2 regions of the Bradyrhizobium sp. 172 genome follow, and region 2 is predicted to be linked to the other one. Evidence: predicted binding sites of a transcription regulator. Region 2 holds the regulator's gene; the other holds the start of a gene.
What was found. The regulator PhoB, encoded in region 2, activates phosphate uptake and scavenging genes when phosphate is short. The targets are predictions, from matches to a motif close to TGTCATNNANCTGTCAT.
Positions count from the first base shown of each region.

Region 1: IVB07_RS00830 (DUF2794 domain-containing protein) is a predicted target of PhoB. The motif match lies at 5,383-5,399, and genes of this name have one in related genera.

Region 1 covers NZ_CP064701.1:161,575-171,735, forward strand. The annotation lists gene ccmB (heme exporter protein CcmB) at 1-18, opposite strand, end outside; gene ccmA (heme ABC exporter ATP-binding protein CcmA) at 293-895, opposite strand; gene acnA (aconitate hydratase AcnA) at 1,138-3,858, shown strand; gene IVB07_RS00825 (DUF1223 domain-containing protein) at 4,093-4,869, shown strand; gene IVB07_RS00830 (DUF2794 domain-containing protein) at 5,462-5,830, shown strand; gene IVB07_RS00835 (GNAT family N-acetyltransferase) at 5,923-6,453, opposite strand; gene IVB07_RS00840 (Bax inhibitor-1/YccA family protein) at 6,682-7,473, opposite strand; gene IVB07_RS00845 (FtsX-like permease family protein) at 7,744-10,161, opposite strand, start outside.
Region 2 covers NZ_CP064701.1:7,665,652-7,675,812, forward strand. The annotation lists gene IVB07_RS36340 (OpgC domain-containing protein) at 1-131, opposite strand, end outside; gene apaG (Co2+/Mg2+ efflux protein ApaG) at 336-728, shown strand; gene IVB07_RS36350 (Hsp33 family molecular chaperone) at 790-1,809, opposite strand; gene argF (ornithine carbamoyltransferase) at 1,972-2,907, opposite strand; gene IVB07_RS36360 (aspartate aminotransferase family protein) at 2,907-4,109, opposite strand; gene IVB07_RS36365 (GcrA family cell cycle regulator) at 4,565-5,077, shown strand; gene phoB (phosphate regulon transcriptional regulator PhoB) at 5,316-6,023, opposite strand; gene phoU (phosphate signaling complex protein PhoU) at 6,046-6,762, opposite strand; gene pstB (phosphate ABC transporter ATP-binding protein PstB) at 6,773-7,594, opposite strand; gene pstA (phosphate ABC transporter permease PstA) at 7,591-8,436, opposite strand; gene pstC (phosphate ABC transporter permease subunit PstC) at 8,441-9,430, opposite strand; gene pstS (phosphate ABC transporter substrate-binding protein PstS) at 9,529-10,161, opposite strand, start outside.

The DNA of each region.
Region 1 (10,161 bases), 650 kb from region 2:
GGCAGACAGGGCGGTCATGCCACTGCTCCCAGAGGTGAGGAGGCAGCGTCGGCCGGTTGCGCCGGGCGAGCTGCGCTCCCTCCCCCCTTGTGGGGGAGGGCGGGGGAGGGGGGTAGCCCCGAGGAAGATGGTTCTTGGGTGCGGGCTGCTAGCAACGGAGCGCCCGCCTGCCGAACGCGAGAACCGAGAGAGTGCGCCGTGTGGCACCCCCCTCCCTGACCCTCCCCCACAAGGGGGGAGGGAACGGAGAGGGCGGAGTTCGGCCGCTTGGAAACCTGAGGGTTTACCCGAATCACGCCGCACCCCCGATCCGCAGCTCCCGCGAATCGATCCCGAGCGGGGCATGGGTGGCGGCGACGATCAGGCCGCCGCGCGCCAAGTGCCCGCGCATCAATCCGGAAAACATGTCCTGTCCCGCGACATCGAGCGCCGTGGTCGGCTCGTCCAACAGCCAGACGGGGCGGCGGACGGTGAGCAGGCGGGCCAGCGACAGCCGGCGGCGCTGGCCGGCGGACAGGAAGGCGGCGGGCAGATCGGCGGCATGGTCGAGCCCGACGGTGGCGAGTCCCTTGCCGGTGTCGAAACGCTCGCCGCCGAGAAAATCGGCCCAGAACGTCAGATTCTCCGCCACGCTCAGGGCTGGCTTCAGGGCGTCGCGATGACCCAGATAGTGGCATTGCTCCGGCAACGTCAGCTCGGCGTCACCCCCGTCCAGCGCGATCGTGCCGCTCGCCGGAATGAGCAGGCCCGCGATCAGCCTCAGCAGCGAGGTCTTGCCCGATCCGTTGCGGCCGACGACCGCCACGGCTTCGCCGGAGCCGGCCTCGAAATCGAGCGCGGAAAACACCTCGCGCCCGCCCCGCACGCAACTGACCCCGCGTCCGGAAAGCTGCATCTTGCCTCGTATCGATCCGCTCAAAGCCAGGCCTCAGGAAAACTTGGGGTAGCGTATGGGAATTTTTGGCTCGCGGATTGCCGCGGCACGATTGTGGCTGTGGCGGCGCGGTTAGAAAGCTTCTATAAGCCCGGAACTACTTGATGCGGCAACTCAACCTGCCCCTGCAAGTGACTCAGCCTGCCTACGCTGACGGTGTTAAAATACCCTGCCGGGTATAACTGACAATTGGGATTTCCTACATGACCTCGCTCGACAGCTTCAAATGCAAAAAGACCCTCAAGGTCGGCGCCAAGACCTATGTCTATTACAGCCTGCCCACGGCCGAGAAGAATGGTCTGAAGGGAATTTCGAAACTCCCCTACTCGATGAAGGTTTTGCTCGAGAACCTGCTCCGCAACGAGGACGGCCGCTCGGTCAAGAAGGAAGACATCGTCGCGGTGTCGAAGTGGCTGCGCAAGAAGTCGCTGGAGCATGAGATCGCCTTCCGCCCGGCGCGCGTGCTGATGCAGGACTTCACCGGCGTGCCCGCCGTGGTCGATCTCGCCGCGATGCGCAACGCGATGCAGAAGCTCGGGGGCGACGCCGAGAAGATCAATCCGCTGGTGCCGGTCGATCTCGTCATCGACCACTCCGTGATCGTGAACTTCTTCGGGGACAACAAGGCCTTCGGCAAGAACGTCACCGAGGAATACAAGCAGAACCAGGAGCGCTACGAGTTCCTGAAATGGGGCCAGAAGGCGTTCTCGAACTTCTCCGTCGTGCCGCCCGGCACCGGCATCTGCCACCAGGTCAATCTCGAATATCTCTCCCAGACGGTGTGGACCAAGAAGGAGAAGATGACGGTCGGCAAGAAGACCGGCACCTTCGAGGTCGCGTATCCCGACTCGCTGGTTGGCACCGATTCCCACACCACCATGGTCAACGGCCTTGCCGTGCTCGGCTGGGGTGTCGGCGGCATCGAGGCGGAAGCCTGCATGCTCGGCCAGCCGCTGTCGATGCTGCTGCCCAACGTCGTCGGCTTCAAGCTGAAGGGCGCGATGAAGGAAGGCGTCACCGCGACCGACCTGGTGCTGACGGTGACGCAGATGCTGCGCAAGCTCGGCGTCGTCGGCAAGTTCGTGGAGTTCTTCGGCCCCGGCCTCGACCATCTCTCGGTCGCAGACAAGGCAACCATCGCCAACATGGCGCCCGAATATGGCGCGACCTGCGGCTTCTTCCCGGTCGATGCCGCCGCACTGGATTATCTCAAGACCTCCGGCCGCGCCTCGGCGCGCGTCGCGCTGGTGCAGGCCTATGCGAAGGCGCAAGGGCTGTTCCGTACCGCCAAGTCGCCCGATCCGGTGTTCACGGAAACGCTGACGCTCGACCTCGGTGATGTCGTGCCCTCGATGGCCGGCCCGAAGCGCCCCGAAGGCCGCATTGCGCTGCCGTCCGTGGCCGAGGGCTTTTCGCTCGCGCTCGCCAGCGAATACAAGAAGGCCGAGGAGCCGGGGAAGCGCTTCGCCGTCGACGGCAAGAACTTCGACATCGGCCATGGCGACGTCGTGATCGCCGCGATCACCTCCTGCACCAACACCTCGAACCCGAGCGTGCTGATCGGCGCCGGTCTTCTGGCGCGCAACGCCGCCGCGAAGGGCCTCAAGGCAAAGCCGTGGGTGAAGACCTCGCTCGCCCCGGGCAGCCAGGTGGTGGCGGCCTATCTTGCCGATTCCGGTCTCCAGGCCGATCTCGACAAGGTCGGCTTCAACCTGGTCGGTTTCGGCTGCACCACCTGCATCGGTAATTCAGGTCCGCTGCCCGAGGAGATCTCGAAGTCGATCAACGACAACGGCATCGTCGCGGCTGCGGTGCTCTCCGGCAATCGCAACTTCGAAGGCCGCGTCTCACCGGACGTGCAGGCGAACTATCTGGCTTCGCCGCCGCTCGTGGTCGCCCACGCGCTCGCGGGCACCGTCACCAAGAACCTCGCCGTCGAGCCGCTCGGTGAAGGCAAGGACGGCAAGCCGGTCTACCTCAAGGACATCTGGCCGACGACCAAGGAGATCAACGCCTTCATGAAGAAGTTCGTGACCGCGTCGATCTTCAAGAAGAAGTATGCCGACGTGTTCAAGGGCGACACCAACTGGCGCAAGATCAAGACGGTCGAGAGCGAAACCTATCGCTGGAACATGAGTTCGACCTATGTGCAGAACCCGCCCTATTTCGAAGGCATGAAGAAGGAGCCGGAGCCGGTCACCGACATCGTCGAGGCCCGCATCCTCGCCATGTTCGGCGACAAGATCACCACCGACCACATCTCGCCGGCCGGTTCGATCAAGCTCACCTCGCCCGCCGGCAAATATCTCAGCGAGCACCAGGTGCGTCCGGCCGACTTCAACCAGTACGGCACGCGGCGCGGCAACCACGAAGTCATGATGCGCGGCACCTTCGCCAATATCCGCATCAAGAACTTCATGCTGAAGGGCGCCGACGGCAATATTCCGGAAGGCGGTCTCACCAAGCACTGGCCCGACGGCGAGCAGATGTCGATCTACGACGCCGCGATGAAGTACCAGCAGGAGCAGGTGCCGCTGGTGGTGTTCGCCGGCGCCGAATACGGCAACGGCTCCTCGCGCGACTGGGCCGCGAAGGGCACCCGTCTGCTCGGCGTGCGCGCCGTGATCTGCCAGAGCTTCGAGCGCATCCACCGCTCCAATTTGGTCGGTATGGGCGTGCTGCCGCTGACCTTCGAGGACGGCACCTCCTGGTCGTCGCTCGGTCTGAAGGGCGACGAGAAGGTCACGCTGCGCGGCCTCGTTGGCGACCTCAAGCCGCGCCAGAAGCTGACCGCGGAGATCGTCTCCGGCGACGGTTCGCTGCAGCGCGTTTCGCTGCTCTGCCGCATCGATACGCTGGACGAACTCGAATACTACCGCAACGGCGGCATCCTGCACTACGTGCTACGCAAGCTCGCGGCGTAAGCGCGGATTTGTGAACGGTGGCTCACTGCGAAGTGAGTAGTAGGTTACACGAAGGCGGCCTATCACAAGGCCGCCTTCACGCGTTTGCGGCAGGCTTCAGATGGGCCCGCCCGGCACAGAACCTCCCCTTGTACGGTTCTTGGACGGACAACAAATGTGTGAGGCCCGTAAGATTACGGTGACCATCCGGCGGTAAGATTTCCCTCTCACGAGCAATGGTGTGCGGCGTTCGACATGACAACAATGACGGCTTCTCATCTGGTTTCACGCTGGTCCGGTGCCCTCTGGTCGGGAGCTCTTGGTCTCTGTGCAATCGTCGCCGTCATCCGCCCTGCCGAGGCTGATCCCCGCGCCGTTGTCGAGTTGTTTACCTCGCAGGGCTGCTCCTCCTGCCCGCCGGCCGACAAGATCATCGGCGACCTCGCCCGCGATCCCTCGATCATCGCGCTGAGCATGCCGATCGACTATTGGGACTATCTCGGCTGGAAGGACACATTGGCCGATTCGCGCTTCTCTGCACGGCAGCGTGCGTATTCGCGCATGCGCGGCGACCGCGAAGTCTACACGCCGCAGGTCGTGGTCAACGGCTCCACGCATGTCGTCGGCAGCGACCGCACCGGCATCGAAAGCGCCATCGGCAAAACCGAGACGGGCACTGGTGTGATGAGCGTGCCGGTGACGATGTCGCTCGCGGGCAAGCAGATCAACGTCTCGGTGGCCGCGAGCAAGGAGCCGACGGCGTCCCACGGCGAGGTCTGGATCTGCTCGATTGCGAGGTCGGTGCCGATCGCGATCAGTCGCGGCGAAAATCGCGGACAGCAAGTGATCTATCACAACGTGGTGCGCAACCTGCTGAAGGTCGGCGACTGGACCGGCCGCCCGGAAAGCTGGACGGTGCCGATCGAGAACCTCACGCGTGACGGCGTCGACGGTGCCGTGGTCTATGTCCAGGACGGCAGCCGGGAGAGACCGGGCCCGATGCTGGGCGCGGCGTACACGTCGCTGCACTGACGCGCACTTCGAATCGTCCGACTCAAGCACACTCTCAATCCTCATGGTGAGGAGGCGCGTCAGCGCCGTCTCGAACCATGCAGGCCCTGCTGAGGCAGCTCGGCCTCGATCCTTCGAGACGCCGCTTCGCGGCTCCTCAGGATGAGGGGAAAGGGTTTTTGCTGAGATGCTGAGATATCCGTCGAGGCAGAAACATCCCGACCCAAACAATTCGACTCAAACAAAAAAGGACCAACTCGCGTTGGCCCTCCTTGTCGTGCGAACAGACCCGATCCTGACGGCCCCGGGGGGCTGGGGGCTGAGGAATCCGGAACCGAAAGGACCGGGTCAACGCACATAGGTCTTTTCGCAACGCAGGGCGGCAGTCGCTTGGCGGAAAAGCGGCGACACTATGATTCCTGCTAACGATCCCGTGACGGTTTGCCGCGACAGAGTTCCACCGCTGCGTGTGGGCGGATTGGCTCCGATTCCAAGGTCCTTCCAAGGGCCCTTGCGGTGGGGAACAGTTGGCGCAATCATGCAACCGTCATGATCCGCGGTCGAGGGACGGTCTTCGCGGACGCGGTCATGCTGATGCGACAGGAGGCGGCCTATGAGTCTGTCGGAGGATACCGATCCGAGCGAACAGCGTGCGGCGGCGCGCCCCGCCGCTTCGAATGCGCAACTGAGCCGCGTGACGTTCAACCGGCTCGAGCTGCACCGTATTCTCAATCTCTACGGCCGGATGGTTGCCGAAGGCGAGTGGCGCGACTATGCCATCGACTTCCTCAGGGATCGCGCTGTGTTCTCGGTCTTTCGCCGCGCCTCGGAAGTGCCGATCTATCGTATCGAGAAGGATCCGCGCCTCGCGCGCAAGCAGGGCATGTACAGCGTGATCTCGGCGACGGGCTTGATCCTGCGCCGCGGCCACGAACTGGAGCGCGTGCTCCTGGTGATCGATCGCAAATTGGCGGTGGTGTAGCAGGGATCCAGTAGCCCGGATGAGCGTAGCGACATCCGGGTCTTTGCTTGCAGCGTTCCCGGGTATCGCTTCGCTCACCCGGGCTACGGGCCTTACTTCCCCGGCACGCTCTTGGCGCCCTCGCCGAGGCTCCGCTGCATCATTACCGTGTCCAGCCAGCGGCCGAATTTCAGCCCGACGCTGGGATGCGTGCCGATCATTTTGAAGCCGGCCCTGGTGTGCACGCCGATCGAGCCGGCATTGGTGGAATCCCCAATTACCGCGATCATCTGACGGAAGCCGCGTGCCTCGCATTCGACGATCAGCCGCTCCAGCAGGAGCGCCCCGATGCCGCGGCGGTGGAAGGATGGATCGAGATAGATCGAGTTCTCGACCGTGAAGCGGTAGGCCGGGCGGGGCCGGTAGGCACCGGCATAGGCGTAGCCGGCGACGCGCCCGTCGAGGATGGCGACGAAATAGGGGTAGCCGCCGTCGATCAGCGTGCGGTAGCGGCGCGTCATCTCGGCAAGGTCGGGCGGCTCCAGCTCGAACGTCGCGGTGCCCTCGCGGACAGCCTGCCGATAGATGGCCGTGATGGCGGGGAGGTCGGCCTCGGTGGTGGGCCTGATATCGGGTGCGGACATGCCGCAAGATTAGAGCCTTCCCGGGGCGGCTGGAAGAGGCAACCGTGCTTCCTCATACTCCGTCCTTGCGAGGAGCCCTTGCGACGAAGCAATCCAGAAATGCACCAGCGGAGGGACTCTGGATTGCTTCGCTGCGCTCGCAATGACGGTGGGTGTTGAGAGGCTCGCCCCAAACAAAAACCCCGGCCTCTCGGCCGGGGGTTGCTGTCGTCCACTCTGGGCTGGCGCTTAGTCGCGCTGGCCGAGGAGCTGCAGGAGCAGCGTGAACAAGTTGATGAAGTTCAGGTACAGCGACAGCGCGCCGGTGATGGCCGCACGCTCTGCGATGTCATCGCCGGCCGAAGCGTAACCGTAGATGTAGTCGTTCTTCAGCCGCTGGGTATCCCAGGCGGTGAGGCCCGCGAACACCAGCACGCCGACCACCGACACGACGAACTGCAGCACCGAGCTCGCCAGGAACAGGTTCACCAGGCTCGCGATGACGATGCCGATCAGGCCCATGAACAGGAACGAACCCATTCCGCTCATGTCACGCTTGGTGGTGTAACCGTAGAGGCTGAGCGCGCCGAAAGTCGCCGCGGTGATGAAGAACACCCGGACGATCGAGGTGTGCGTGAACACCAGGAAGATCGAGGACAGCGAGACGCCCATCAGTGCCGCGAACACCCAGAACAGGATCTGGGCGGTCGAAGGAGCGAGCCGGTTGATGCCTGCCGAGATCACGAACACCATGGCGAGCGGCGCGAGCATGAACAGCCACTTCAGGGGGCTGACGAACATCGCGTAGCCGAACGGCGTCAGGAACAGCTTGCCGACCCGCACGGCTTCCGGGGTCGGAACGTCCGTCACGGCGGCCATGTAGACGCCGAGGGCGGCAAGGCCGGTGATGGCCAGGCCGATGCTCATGTAGTTGTAGATGCGCAGCATGTAGGCGCGCAGGCCGGCATCGACCGTCGCGGCGTCAACACGCCCGGCGGCCCTGCCGAAAGGAGAAGCGTAATTGCGGTCTAGGTCCGACATGGTCGAATTCCCGTTGGTTGGTCCGGTCCGGCATGAGGGTCGCCATGCCGCCGGTTCGTCAAATTCTATCTCGGATACCGATGTCTGCCGACTAAATTTTGGCTAACAATCGGGGCTCCGAACCCATTCGATATGTGGGAAACTAACACATTCGCTGCAACCGTCCACGCGCGGCTGAATGTCGCCCTTACCTGCAATCCAGACGAGCGGACGTGGTTAATCGCTGGAATCGTGCGATTTCGCTCCCGTGCCGCCGCCCGCTACCATTTGTCACAAATTCCGCAACACCGTGGCGGGCTTTTTGTTCAACGCCAGCAGGGTGCCGGCGAGCCCGAGGCCGACCGTGACGACCAAGGCAGCCGCGACCACGCCGGCTGCGCTGCCGCCCTGCCAGACGAAAGTGAGGGTCATCAGCCGGGTCACGATCATCCAGGCCGCGACGCTGCCGGCGAAAACGCCGAAGACCGCGGTGGCAAGCCCGATCAGGAGGTATTCGAGCGCATAGGCGCCGAGCAGCCGCAGCCGGGTCGCGCCCAGGGTCTTGAGGATCACCGCATCGTAGACCCGGTGGCGATGGCCGGCGGCGAGCGCGCCGCCGAGCACCAGAATCGCCGAGATCAGGGTCACCGCGCTGGCGCCGCGGATCGCCAGCGCCAGGTTGGTCACGACCGAGCCGACCGTCTCCATCACCTCGCGCACGCGCACGCTCGTCACCATCGGATAGGCGTCAGCGACCTCCTTGATGATCTTGCCGTCGCCGGCCGCATCGCCGCCGGCTTCCGTCAGCGTCGCGATGTGGGTGTGCGGCGCGCCCTTGAATGCGTTCGGCGAGAACACGAGGACGAAATTGATGCCGAGGCCCTGCCAGTCGATGCTGCGCAGATTGCTGATCTTCGCGGGGATGTCGCGGCCGAGGATATTGACCACGACCTCGTCGCCGACCTTGAGGCCGAGTCCGTCCGCGATCTTCTTCTCCATCGAAACCAGCGGCGGGCCGGAATAATCGGCGCTCCACCACTCGCCCTCGACCACCTTGGAGCCCTTCGGCAGCTCGGCGGTATAGGTCAGGCCGCGGTCGCTCTGCAGCACCCACTCGGAATCGGTGCTGGGCTTGAGCTCCTCGGCGCGGACACCACGGGCTCCGACGATCCGTCCGCGCAGCATCGGCACGTCGTCGACTTTCGCGCCGGGGGCGATCTGGCGCAGGTATGTGTCGAACTGCTCGGCCTGCGTGCTCGGAATGTCGATGAAGAAGAACGATGGCGCGTGCTCGGGCAGCGCCGCCAGGAACTGCCGGCGCAGATTGCCGTCGATCTGGGTGATGGTGACGAGCACGGCGAGCCCGAGCCCGAGCGACAGCACGACCGAGGGCGTCAGCGCGCCCGGCCGGTGGATGTTGGCAATCGCAAGTCGCAGCATCGGCCATCGCGTGCGCGGCAGCCGCCGTGCGATCGTCATCAGCAGGGCGGCAATGCCGCGGAGCAGCGCGAACACGACCACGGAGGAGGCCACGAACACCGCGGCGATGCGCTTGTCGAAGGACAGCCCGATCACGACCGCGATGAGCAGCGCGATCACGACGGCCATGAAGACGAGATAGCTCCAGCGTGGCCGATGCCATTCGGAGCTGATGGTGTCGCGGAACAGCGCCGCCACCGGCACGTCGTGCACTCGCCCGAGCGGCCACAGGCCGAAGGCAAGCGCCGTGAGCAGCCCGTAGACGAACGACAGCGCGAGCTCGTCGGCATGCACCGCCGGCACCACCGGCAGGGGCAGCAGCTTGCCGAATAGGCCGACGATCGCGAACGGCATGGCGGCGCCTAGTGCGAGGCCGATCACTGAGCCGATCGCGGCGAGCAGGAGAACCTGGGCGAGATAGATGCCGAACACGTCGCGCCCGGTGGCGCCGACGGCCTTGAAGGCCGCGATCACCTCGAGCTTGTGGTCGATATGGGCCTTGACGGCATTGGCAACGCCGACGCCGCCGACCAGCAGCGCGGCGAGGCCGACCAGCGTCAGGAACTGCGTGAAGCGGTTGATGTTGCGCTCGAGCTGCGGCGAGGCATTGGAGCGGCTGCGGACCTCCCAGCCGGCCTGCGGCGCGGCGTTGCGGGCGTCCGCGATGAAGGCGTCGGTGGCGCGCTCGTTGTTGGCGATCTCCGGCAGCTTCACACGATAGACCCAGCGCACCAGGCTGCCGGGTTGGACGAGCCCTGTCGCGCGCAGGCCCGCTTCGCTGATCAGGAAGCGCGGGCCGAAGCCGATGCCGCCTGCGAGCTTGTCGGGCTCGGCTTCGACGGCGCTGCGGATCTGGAACGTCGCAGCCCCGACGGTGACGCGATCGCCGGTCTTGAGCGACAGCCGCGCCAGCAGTGTCGGATCGGCGGCCGCGCCGAACGCGCCGTCGCGCTCCGCGAGCAACTCGGACATCGGCAGCGGCGGCGCCAGCGTCAGCTGGCCCAGCATCGGATAGGTGTCGTCGACCGCCTTCATCTCGACCAAGGCCAGCTTGCCCTCGGCCGAGCGCGCCATGCCGCGCAGTGTGGCGGCGCTCGAGACGGTGCCGCGCGAACGCAGGAAGGCGACTTCCTCCGGCTTCGCCTCGCGCTGAAACAGGACGAACGACACGTCGCCGCCGAGCAGCGTACGGCCTTCGCGGGCGAGGCCGTCGCTCAGGCTCGCCGAGAC
Region 2 (10,161 bases):
TCGCGCTCGCCGATGGCTGGCAGCGAAATGGCCGGCGCGGCCGCGCGCCGCTTCGCTCCCGCGGACTTGACCTCCACAGGTTTAGCGGTTCCCGCGATCGTCGATCCCGTCACTTGGTCGGCAATGGTCATCGGGGGCCTAAAAACCCTTCCGCAAATCGCGACGTGGCAAGGAGTGTACCGGTCCGGCCGTCATCTCGCAAAGCGACCGGATCACAAGCAAGTACATTTGCAAGCCCATTTGGACGTGTACTTCCCTGCGAATTCTGGCGGGACGATGTCGCCAAGGCGTCTCCGGCGTTTGGTTCCCGGGCGGTTTTCGGTATGATGGCAATCATGTACCGCGCCGTGACCCGCCAGATCGAAGTGACCGTCGAGCCGAACTTTGTTCCGGAGCAGTCGTCGGCTGACCGCTCCCGTTATTTCTGGGCCTATACCGTCGTCATCACCAATTCCGGCGACGAGACCGTGCAGCTCAAGACGCGGCACTGGATCATCACCGACGCCACGGGCCGGCAGCAGGAGGTGAAGGGCGAGGGCGTCGTCGGCGAGCAGCCGACGCTCGCGCCCGGCGAACGCTTCGAATACACCTCCGGCGTCCCGCTCACGACCGCCTCGGGCTTCATGACCGGCCGCTACCAGATGGTCAGCGCGACTGGCGAGCGCTTCGAAATTGACGTGCCGACGTTCTCGCTGGACAGCCCGGACAACAAGCGGGTGTTGAACTAGGGCAGGAGATGGTGGGCGCGCTCCGCTTTGGCCGACCCTATCGCACCTGCAGGCTAACGCCTTACGCGTCTTCCACGCCTGCTTCATCCGGCGTGAACTCGTACACCGAGCTGCAGAACTCGCAGGTCACGACGACCTTGTCGTCCTTGACCATCGCGGCACGGTCGTCAGACGAAAAGCTCTTTAGCATCGATGCCACCGCATCGCGCGAGCAGGAGCATTGCGCCTTCAAGGGCAGCGGATTGAACACGCGCACGCCGCGCTCGTGGAACAGGCGGTAGAGCAGCCGCTCCCCGGACAGCTCCGGATCGATCAGCTCAACGTCTTCGACGGTCTCGATCAGCGAGCGTGCCTCGACCCAGGCATCGTCTTCAGCGACGGCGTGCACTTCGACGCCTTCGGGCGCATCGCCGGGATGCAGATCGGCCTGCCGCGCACGCTCGGGCGCCTTCGGCAGGAACTGCATCAGCATGCCGCCAGCACGCCAGCGATGCTTGCCGCCGTCGTTCGAACGCCATTCCTCGCCGACAGCGAGACGCACGCGTGTCGGGATCTGCTCGGAGCGCAGGAAATATTCGTGAGCGGCGTCTTCGAGGCTGCCGCCGTCGAGCGCGACCAGGCCCTGGTAGCGGCTCATGTCGGGGCCTTGGTCGATGGTCATGGCGAGATGGCCGTGGCCCAGCAGCGCGCCGGAATGCGTGCCAGTATCTTTGGCCTCGCCGAGTCGCGCGGCGTCGTAGCGCGCATAGGCGCGCAGGCGATCCGGCGCCTGATAGTCCACGACCAGGAACGACACCGGACCGTCGGTCTGGGCCTGGAGAATGAAGCGGCCCTCGAACTTCAGCGAGGAGCCAAGCAGCGTGGTCAGCACGATGGCCTCGCCGAGCAGCTTGCCGACCGGCGCGGGATAATCGTGCTTGGTCAGGATTTCGTCGAGCGCCGGACCAAGCCGCACCAGCCGACCGCGCACATCGAGCGCGTCGACCTCGTAAGGCAGCACGGCGTCATCGATCGGAACCGCGGATGGCGCGCGAACCGGGCCTTCAGGCCCGGTTTTCATATCAGGGGATTGGGAAACCATGGCGCTTTATCTGGGGTCGGAAGGCGGAATTGGAAGGGGTGAGGGCTGCATCCAGAATGCAGCACGGATCGTACGCAAGCACGGCAAATTCGGTGTCGTCCTGGCGAAGGCCAGGACGACGATGACGACCTACTTCGCCGGCACGGCGGATACCGGCCCGGATTACTTCACCGCGTCGAAGCACCAGGCCAGAATGCCCTTTTGCGCGTGCAGGCGGTTTTCGGCCTCGTCGAACACGACGGATTGTGGACCGTCGATCACCTCGTCGGTGACCTCCTCGCCGCGATGGGCGGGCAGGCAGTGCATGAATAGCGCATCCGGCTTGGCAAGCGACATCAGCTGCGCATTGACCTGATAGGGCTTGAGCACGTTGTGGCGGTGCTTGCCTTCCTTGTCGCCCATCGACACCCAGGTGTCGGTCACGACACAATCGGCGCCGCGCACGGCGGCTTCGGCATCCGTGCCGAGCATGATCGGCGCGCCGGTCGCCTTGATGAAGTCGCGCATCGCCTTTTTCGGCGCGAGTTCCGGAGGCGTCGCGACATTGAGCTGGAACTTGAAGCGCTCGGCGGCGTGCGCCCAGGAGGCGAGCACGTTGTTGTCGTCGCCGGTCCAGGCCACGGTCTTGCCCTCGATCGGGCCGCGATGTTCCTCGTAGGTCATGAGGTCCGCCATCACCTGGCAGGGATGCGAGCGGCGCGTCAGGCCGTTGATGACGGGCACGGTGGCGTTCGCTGCAAGCTCCAGCAGGGCATCGTGATTGAGGATGCGGATCATGATGGCGTCGACATAGCGCGACAGCACGCGCGCGGTGTCGGCGATGGTCTCGCCGCGGCCGAGCTGCATTTCGGCGCCGGTGAGCATGATGGGCTCGCCGCCGAGCTGGCGCATGGCGACGTCGAAAGACACCCGCGTCCGCGTCGAGGGGCGCTCGAAGATCATCGCCAGGGTCTTGCCTTCGAGCGGCCTGACCGGCTGATGCGCCTTCTGCTTCGCCTTCATCGCGGAGGACGCAGCGAGCATGCGCTTGAGCTCCGACAGCGGCAGCTCGTTGATATCGAGGAAGTGCTTCGGTGTTTTATCGGGCGACTTGCTCATCAGCTTGCCGCCCGCTTGTTGCCGGACAACGCGGTGCAGGCGCGCTCGAGCCGCCCGACGCTGTCCTCGATCTCGGCTTCGGTGACGATCAAAGGCGGCAGGAAACGCACGACATTGTCGCCGGCACCGACGGTGAGCAGCTTTTGGTCGCGCAAGGCTGCAACGAGATCGCGGGAGGGCACCACGGCCTTGATGCCGATCAGGAGGCCCTCGCCGCGCACTTCGCTGACGACATCGCCGTGACGGTCGATCACGGAGGCGAGCTTCTGCTTGAGCAGCAGCGACATCCTCTGCACGTGGTCGAAGAAGCCGGGCTTGAGCATGACGTCGAGCACGGCGTTCGCAGCCGCGATCGCGAGCGGATTGCCCCCGAAGGTCGAGCCGTGCGAGCCCGGCGTCATGCCGGACGCCGCTTCGGCGGTCGCAAGGCAGGCGCCGATCGGGAAGCCGCCGCCGAGCGCCTTGGCCAGCGACATCACGTCGGGTTCGACGCCAAGGCGGCGGTACGCGAACAGATCGCCGGTGCGGCCCATGCCGGTCTGCACCTCGTCGAAGGCGAGCAACAGACCCTTCTCGTCGCAGAGCTGGCGCAACGCCCTCAGGAAGGCGGGCGTTGCCGAACGCACACCGCCCTCGCCCTGGATCGGCTCGATCAGGATGCCGGCGGTCTGCGGACCGATTGCCTTTTTCACGGCATCGAGATCGCCATGCGCAACCTGGTCGAAGCCCTCCATCGGAGGGCCGAAACCTTCGAGATATTTTGCCGATCCCGTTGCGGCCAGCGTCGCCAGCGTGCGGCCATGGAAGGCGCCTTCGAAGGTGATCATGCGATAGCGGTCGGGATGACCCTTTGCGGCGTGATAACGGCGCACGACCTTGATCACGCATTCCAGCGCTTCGGCGCCGGAATTGCAGAAGAACACGAAATCCGCGAAACTTTCATTGCACAGGCGCGCGGCGAGCTTTTCGCCGTCCGGGCTCTGGAACAGATTCGACATGTGCCAGAGCTTGGTGGCCTGCTCCTGCAACGCCGCGACCAGCGCCGGATGGGCATGGCCGAGCGCATTCACCGCCACCCCGGAGGTGAAATCGAGATAGCGCTCGCCATTGGTCGCGATCAGCCAGCAGCCTTCGCCACGCTCGAAACCAAGGTCGGACCTGGCGAAAACGGGGAGCAAATGCGGCGCTGCGCTGTTAGTCATGATGGTCACTTGAATGTTGCGGACGGAGTGAGCGTGCATTGCGCAACGCACCATCGACCGGCCCGGAAAACGAAACGTGCCGCCTCTTGAGGGCGGCACGTGCGACTATCTTAGGCCTGGTGAAACGGGTGTCAATGCCGCCCGGAAAGCCTCGCGAAACGCTGAATCCGTAGTCTTGCGGTGCCGATTTAGAGGGATTTGGCCACGGAACATGTGGAAGCGAGTCGGCGGACTCTTGCGCGGGAGTCACGCCATATTGTAGCGTTTGGATTGTCAGATACGACATCTCGTGCAGTGGTTCTGATCTTTAAGTCCTTATGTACCGGCGTAAACGTTCGGGCGTTCAAGACGCGCCCGGCGAGCCTTAAGGGATTCTGGCGGCACGGGTTTTTGAAGGCTTAGGCATTCGCTGCGAGGCCCCAGGATGGCTGGCGCGCAGCGAGGGAAAGGGTGCAATGACGGTTTTGACCTGGTCCGATGATCGCGTCGAGCAGCTGAAAAAGCTCTGGGAGGCCGGACTTTCGGCCAGCCAGATCGCGGCGGAGCTCGGCAATGTGACCCGCAATGCCGTGATCGGCAAAGTGCACAGGCTCGGCCTTTCGGGCCGCGCCAAGAGCCCATCATCGGCAGCGCCGCGGCCGCGCAAGGCGCGCCCCGCGCAGCACATGATGCGGGTGAGCCGCCCGATCTCGCGCGGCAACACCGCGCTGGCGCAGGCCTTCGAGGTCGAGGCTGAGCCGGATCCGGTCACCTACGACAACGTGGTGCCGATGAGCCAGCGGCTGTCGCTGCTGGAATTGAACGAGGCGACCTGCCACTGGCCGGTCGGCGATCCCTCGAGCCCGGACTTCTTCTTCTGCGGTGGAAGGGCGCTGTCCGGACTGCCCTATTGCGCCCAGCACTCGCGCGTTGCGTACCAGCCCGCGTCGGATCGGCGCCGCGCACCGGTAAAGCCGGGTCCCCGTTAGTCGTCACGCGAAGACAGTTCAACAATTTCAGTGTCGTCCCGGCCTAGTGCGCAATTGCGCACGGGGGGCCGGGACCCATACTCCGAGCACGCAATAATCGTGCGGAAGGGGTCACTCCGAGTCTTCGCCAAACCACGTTCGGTGGTTATGGGTCCCGGATCAGCGCTCGCTTCGCTCGCTTGTCCGGGACGACGGCTGAGAATGCAGGGACAGCTCGCCAACAAACAAGCCTGCAACCCTACACCTGCTCCGCCTTCGCGAAGCGATCATCCAGCGCGTAGCCGGCGCCGCGGACGGTGCGGATCGGGTCCTGCTCGCGGCCGAGATTGAGCAGCTTGCGCAGGCGGCCGATATGCACGTCGACGGTGCGCTCGTCGATATAGATGTCGCGGCCCCAGACGCTGTCGAGCAGCTGCTCGCGCGAGAACACCCGTCCCGGATGCTCCAGGAAGAACTCCAGCAGGCGATATTCGGTCGGACCGAGATCGATCGGCCGGCCCGAGCGCGCCACGCGGCGCTTGTCACGGTCGAGCTCGATGTCGCCAAAAGCAAGGACGGTGGCGAGGCGCTCCGGGCTCGCGCGCCGCAGCAGGCCTTTCACGCGCGCCAGCAGCTCCGGCACCGAGAACGGCTTGACGATGTAATCGTCGGCGCCGGTCGCAAGACCCCGCACCCGCTCGCTCTCCTCGCCGCGCGCGGTGAGCATGATGATCGGGAGCTGCTTGGTCTCGGGACGGGTGCGAAGCCGCCGGCACAATTCGATGCCTGACAGGCCCGGCAGCATCCAGTCGAGCACGATCAGATCGGGGATGTGCTCCTTGAGGCGGGTGTCGGCGTCGTCGCCGCGCATCACCGTCTCGACGTCATAGCCGTCGCCTTCGAGGTTGTAGCGGAGAAGCTCGGTCAGGGCTTCCTCGTCCTCAACCACCATAATGCGTGCGCCCATCGGGTCGTCGCTCCTTAAGTCTTCAGGTGTTCGGTACCGTGTTGGCAAAGGTCGTCATGTCGCCCTTCGGCCGCTTGTCGGTGATCGCCTGGCCCTCGATCATGTAGAACACGGTCTCGGCGATATTGGTGGCGTGGTCGCCGATCCGCTCGATGTTCTTGGCGCAGAACATCAGATGGATGCAGAACGAGATATTGCGCGGATCCTCCATCATGTAGGTGAGGAGTTCGCGGAACAGCGAGGTGCAGATGGCGTCGACTTCCTCGTCGCCCTTCCACACCGCCATCGCCGCCGGCAAATCATGCGCGGCATAGGCGTCCAGCACCGACTTGACCTGCTGCTGCACGAGGTCGGTCATGTGCTCGAGGCCGCGGAACAGCTTGAGCGGATGGAAGTCCGTCTCCAGCGCCGCGACGCGCTTGCCCATGTTCTTGGCGAGGTCGCCGATGCGCTCGAGATCGGTCGCGACGCGCATGGCGCCGACGATCTCGCGCAGATCGACCGCCATCGGCTGGCGGCGGGCGATGGTGAGCACCGCACGCTCCTCGATGCGCTTCTGCAGCGCGTCGAGCTCGGTGTCGATGGCGACGACGCGCTGGCCGAGCGGGACGTCGCGGCGGATCAGCGCGTCGACGGACTCGACGATCATGCGCTCGGCGATGCCGCCCATCTCGGCGACCAGGCGAGTGAGTTCCTGGAGGTCGGTGTCGAAAGCCTTTGCGGTATGTTCAGAACCCATGTCGCGTCTCCTAGCCGAACCGGCCGGTGATGTAATCCTGCGTGCGCCGATCTGACGGCGACGTGAAGATCTTGCTGGTGTCGTCGAACTCTATCAGCTCGCCGAGATACATGAAGGCGGTCTTGTCGGAGACGCGCGCCGCCTGTTGCATGTTGTGGGTGACGATAGCGATCGTGTAATCCTCGGACAGCTCCTGGATCAGCTCCTCGACCTTGGCGGTCGAGATCGGGTCGAGCGCCGAACAGGGTTCGTCGAACAGGATCACCTCGGGCCGCACCGCGACGGTGCGGGCGATGCAGAGGCGCTGCTGCTGGCCGCCGGAGAGCGACAGGCCGGAGGCGTTGAGCTTGTCCTTGACCTCGTTCCACAGCGCGCCGCCGCGCAGCGCCTTCTCGACGCGGCCGTCCATCTCGGACTTCGAGATCTTCTCATAGAGACGGATGCCGAACGCGATGTTCTCGTAGATCGTCATCGGGAACGGCGTCGGCTTCTGGAACACCATGCCGACGCGGGCGCGCAGCAAATTGAGGTCCAGCCTGGGGTCGAGAATGTTGGTCTGATCGAGCATGAGCTGACCGGTGGCGCGCTGGCCGGGATAGAGGTCGTACATCCGGTTGAAGATGCGCAGCAGGGTCGACTTGCCGCAGCCCGACGGACCGATGAACGCCGTAACGCGGTTGGCGCCGAGCGTCAGGTTGATGTTCTTCAGCGCATGGTGCTCGCCGTAATAGAAGTCCAGGTTACGCACGGTCACCTTGGGGGGCGCCTCGGGCAGCACCGCCGCGTGCGGCAGTCCACCGGACGCGCTCATCGACACGGAAAGATCACTCATTTTGCGGTCCTCTCGGCGCCAAGGATGCGCGCGAAAATATTAAGGGCAAGAACGGTCAGGGTGATGAGCAGCGCCCCGCTCCAGGCCAACTGCTTCCAATAGGCATAGGGGCTCTGCACGAAGTTGTTGATGGTCACAGGCAGGTTCGCCATCGTCTTGTTCAGGCCGAGGCTGAAGAACTGGTTCGATAGCGCGGTGAACAGCAGCGGCGCGGTTTCACCGGCGACGCGAGCGGTCGCGAGCAGCACGCCGGTGATGAGACCCGATCGGGCAGCACGATAAGCGATCCGCTTGATCACCAGCGAACGCGGCAGGCCGAGCGCCGAGGCCGCCTCGCGCAACGCGTTCGGCACCAGCAGCAGCATGTCCTCGGTCGTGCGCAGCACCACCGGGATCACGATGACCGCGAGGGCGAGCGAGCCTGCGATCGCCGAGAAGCCGCGCATCGGCACCACCACGGCGCCGTAGATGAACAGGCCGATGATGATCGAGGGCGCCGAGAGCAGGATGTCGTTGATGAAGCGGATCACCGAGGTCAGCCGGTCATTGCGGCCGTATTCGGCGAGATAGGTGCCGGCGAACATACCGAGCGGCGCGCCGATGCCGACGCCGATCACGGTCATGATCAGCGAGCCGACGATGGCGTTGAGCAGACCGCCCTCGTTCGATCCCGGTGGCGGCGTGTTCTCGGTGAACAGCTGGACATTGAGTCCCGCCAGCCCGTTGTAGAGCAGCGTGATCAGGATCAGCGCGAGCCAGGTGACGCCGAAGGCGGTTGCGGCGATGCAGAGCCCGCGGACGACGATGTCCTTGCGGCGTCGGCGTGAATAGATCGGATTCATGGCGCTAATTCCCCGCCTTCTTTTCCAGCCGCATCAGCATCAGCCGCGCCGCTGCGAGCACGAAGAAGGTCAGAACGAACAGCAGGAGGCCGAGCAGGATCAGGCCGGATTGGTGCAGGCCGTCGCTCTCGGCGAACTCGGATGCGATCGCCGCCGAGATCGTGGTGCCCGGCGCAAAGATCGATGACGAGATCCGGAACGAGTTGCCGATGATGAAGGTCACCGCCATGGTCTCGCCGAGCGCGCGGCCCAGCGCCAGCATGATGCCGCCGATGACGCCGACCCGGGTGTAGGGGATCACCACGCTGCGGACGACTTCCCATGTGGTGCAGCCGACGCCGTAGGCGGCTTCCTTCAGGACCGGAGGCACCGTCTTGAACACGTCGACCGAGATCGAGGTGATGAAGGGCAGCACCATGATGGCAAGGATCAGCGCGGCATTGAACAGGCTGAGATAGGACGGGGGACCTGCGAAGATCGCGCCCAGCACGGGAACGCCGTCGAAGATCTTGATCATGAAGGGCTGGAACGTGTTGGCCAGGAACGGACCCAACACGAAGAAGCCCCACATGCCGTAGATGATCGAGGGAATACCGGCGAGCAGCTCGATTGCCATGCCGATCGGGCGGCGCAGCCATTGCGGGCAGAGCTCGGTGAGGAAGATCGCAATGCCGAGACCCACGGGAATGGCGATCAGCATCGCGATGAAGGAGGTGACGAGCGTGCCGTACATCGGCCCGAGCGCGCCGAGCACCGGCGGATCTGCGGAGGGCGCCCAGCGCTGCGTCCACAGGAAGGAGACGCCGTATTCTTTCATCGCCGGGAAAGCGCCGACGATCAGCGAAATGATGATGCCGCCGAGGATCAGAAGCACCGAGATCGCGGAGAGCCGCGTAATCCAGTAGAAGGTAACGTCGCCGAGCTTGAACGCGCTCAAGGCCTTGGCGCGGTCATACGGTCCGGCGTCGTCGATTACATCGCTCTGAACGGCCATCTCTGCCACGCCGATCCCCTGTACCAAATAGTATACGTTTTTTGTTGGTCCGTGCCCCGGATGCAGCGCAGCGCATCCGGGGCACGAGCGTCGCGAACCTAGCTCTTGATGTCGGCAGCCCAGGTCTTCTCGATCAGCTGAACGACCGGATCCGGCATCGGGATGTAGTCGAGCTCTTCAGCCGCCTTGCCGCCGCTCTTGAAGGCCCAGCGGAAGAACTTGATGGCTTCCTGCGAGGCCGCCTTGTCGGTGGCGTCCTTGTGCATGAGGATGAAGGTCGCCGCCGTGATCGGCCAGGATTTCTCGCCGGGCTGGTCGGTCAGGATGACGTAGTAGCCGGGAGCCTTGGCCCAGTCGGCGTTGGAGGCGGCCGCCTGGAAGGCTTCGACGGTGGGCTGCACAGGCTTGCCGGCCTTGTTGATGAGACCGGTGTAGGTCAGCTTGTTCTGCTTGGCATAGGCGTACTCGACATAGCCAATCGAGTTCTTGGTCTGGCTGATGTTGCCGGACACGCCTTCATTGCCCTTGGCGCCGACGCCGACCGGCCACTCGACCGCGGTACCCTCACCGACCTTGCTCTTCCAATCCGCGCTGGCCTTGGCGAGGTAGTTGGTGAAGTTGAAGGTGGTGCCCGAACCGTCCGAACGGCGGACCACGGTGATGGCCTCCGAGGGCAGCTTCACGTTCGGGTTGAGCTTCTTGATCGCGGCGTCGTCCCATTTGGTGATCTT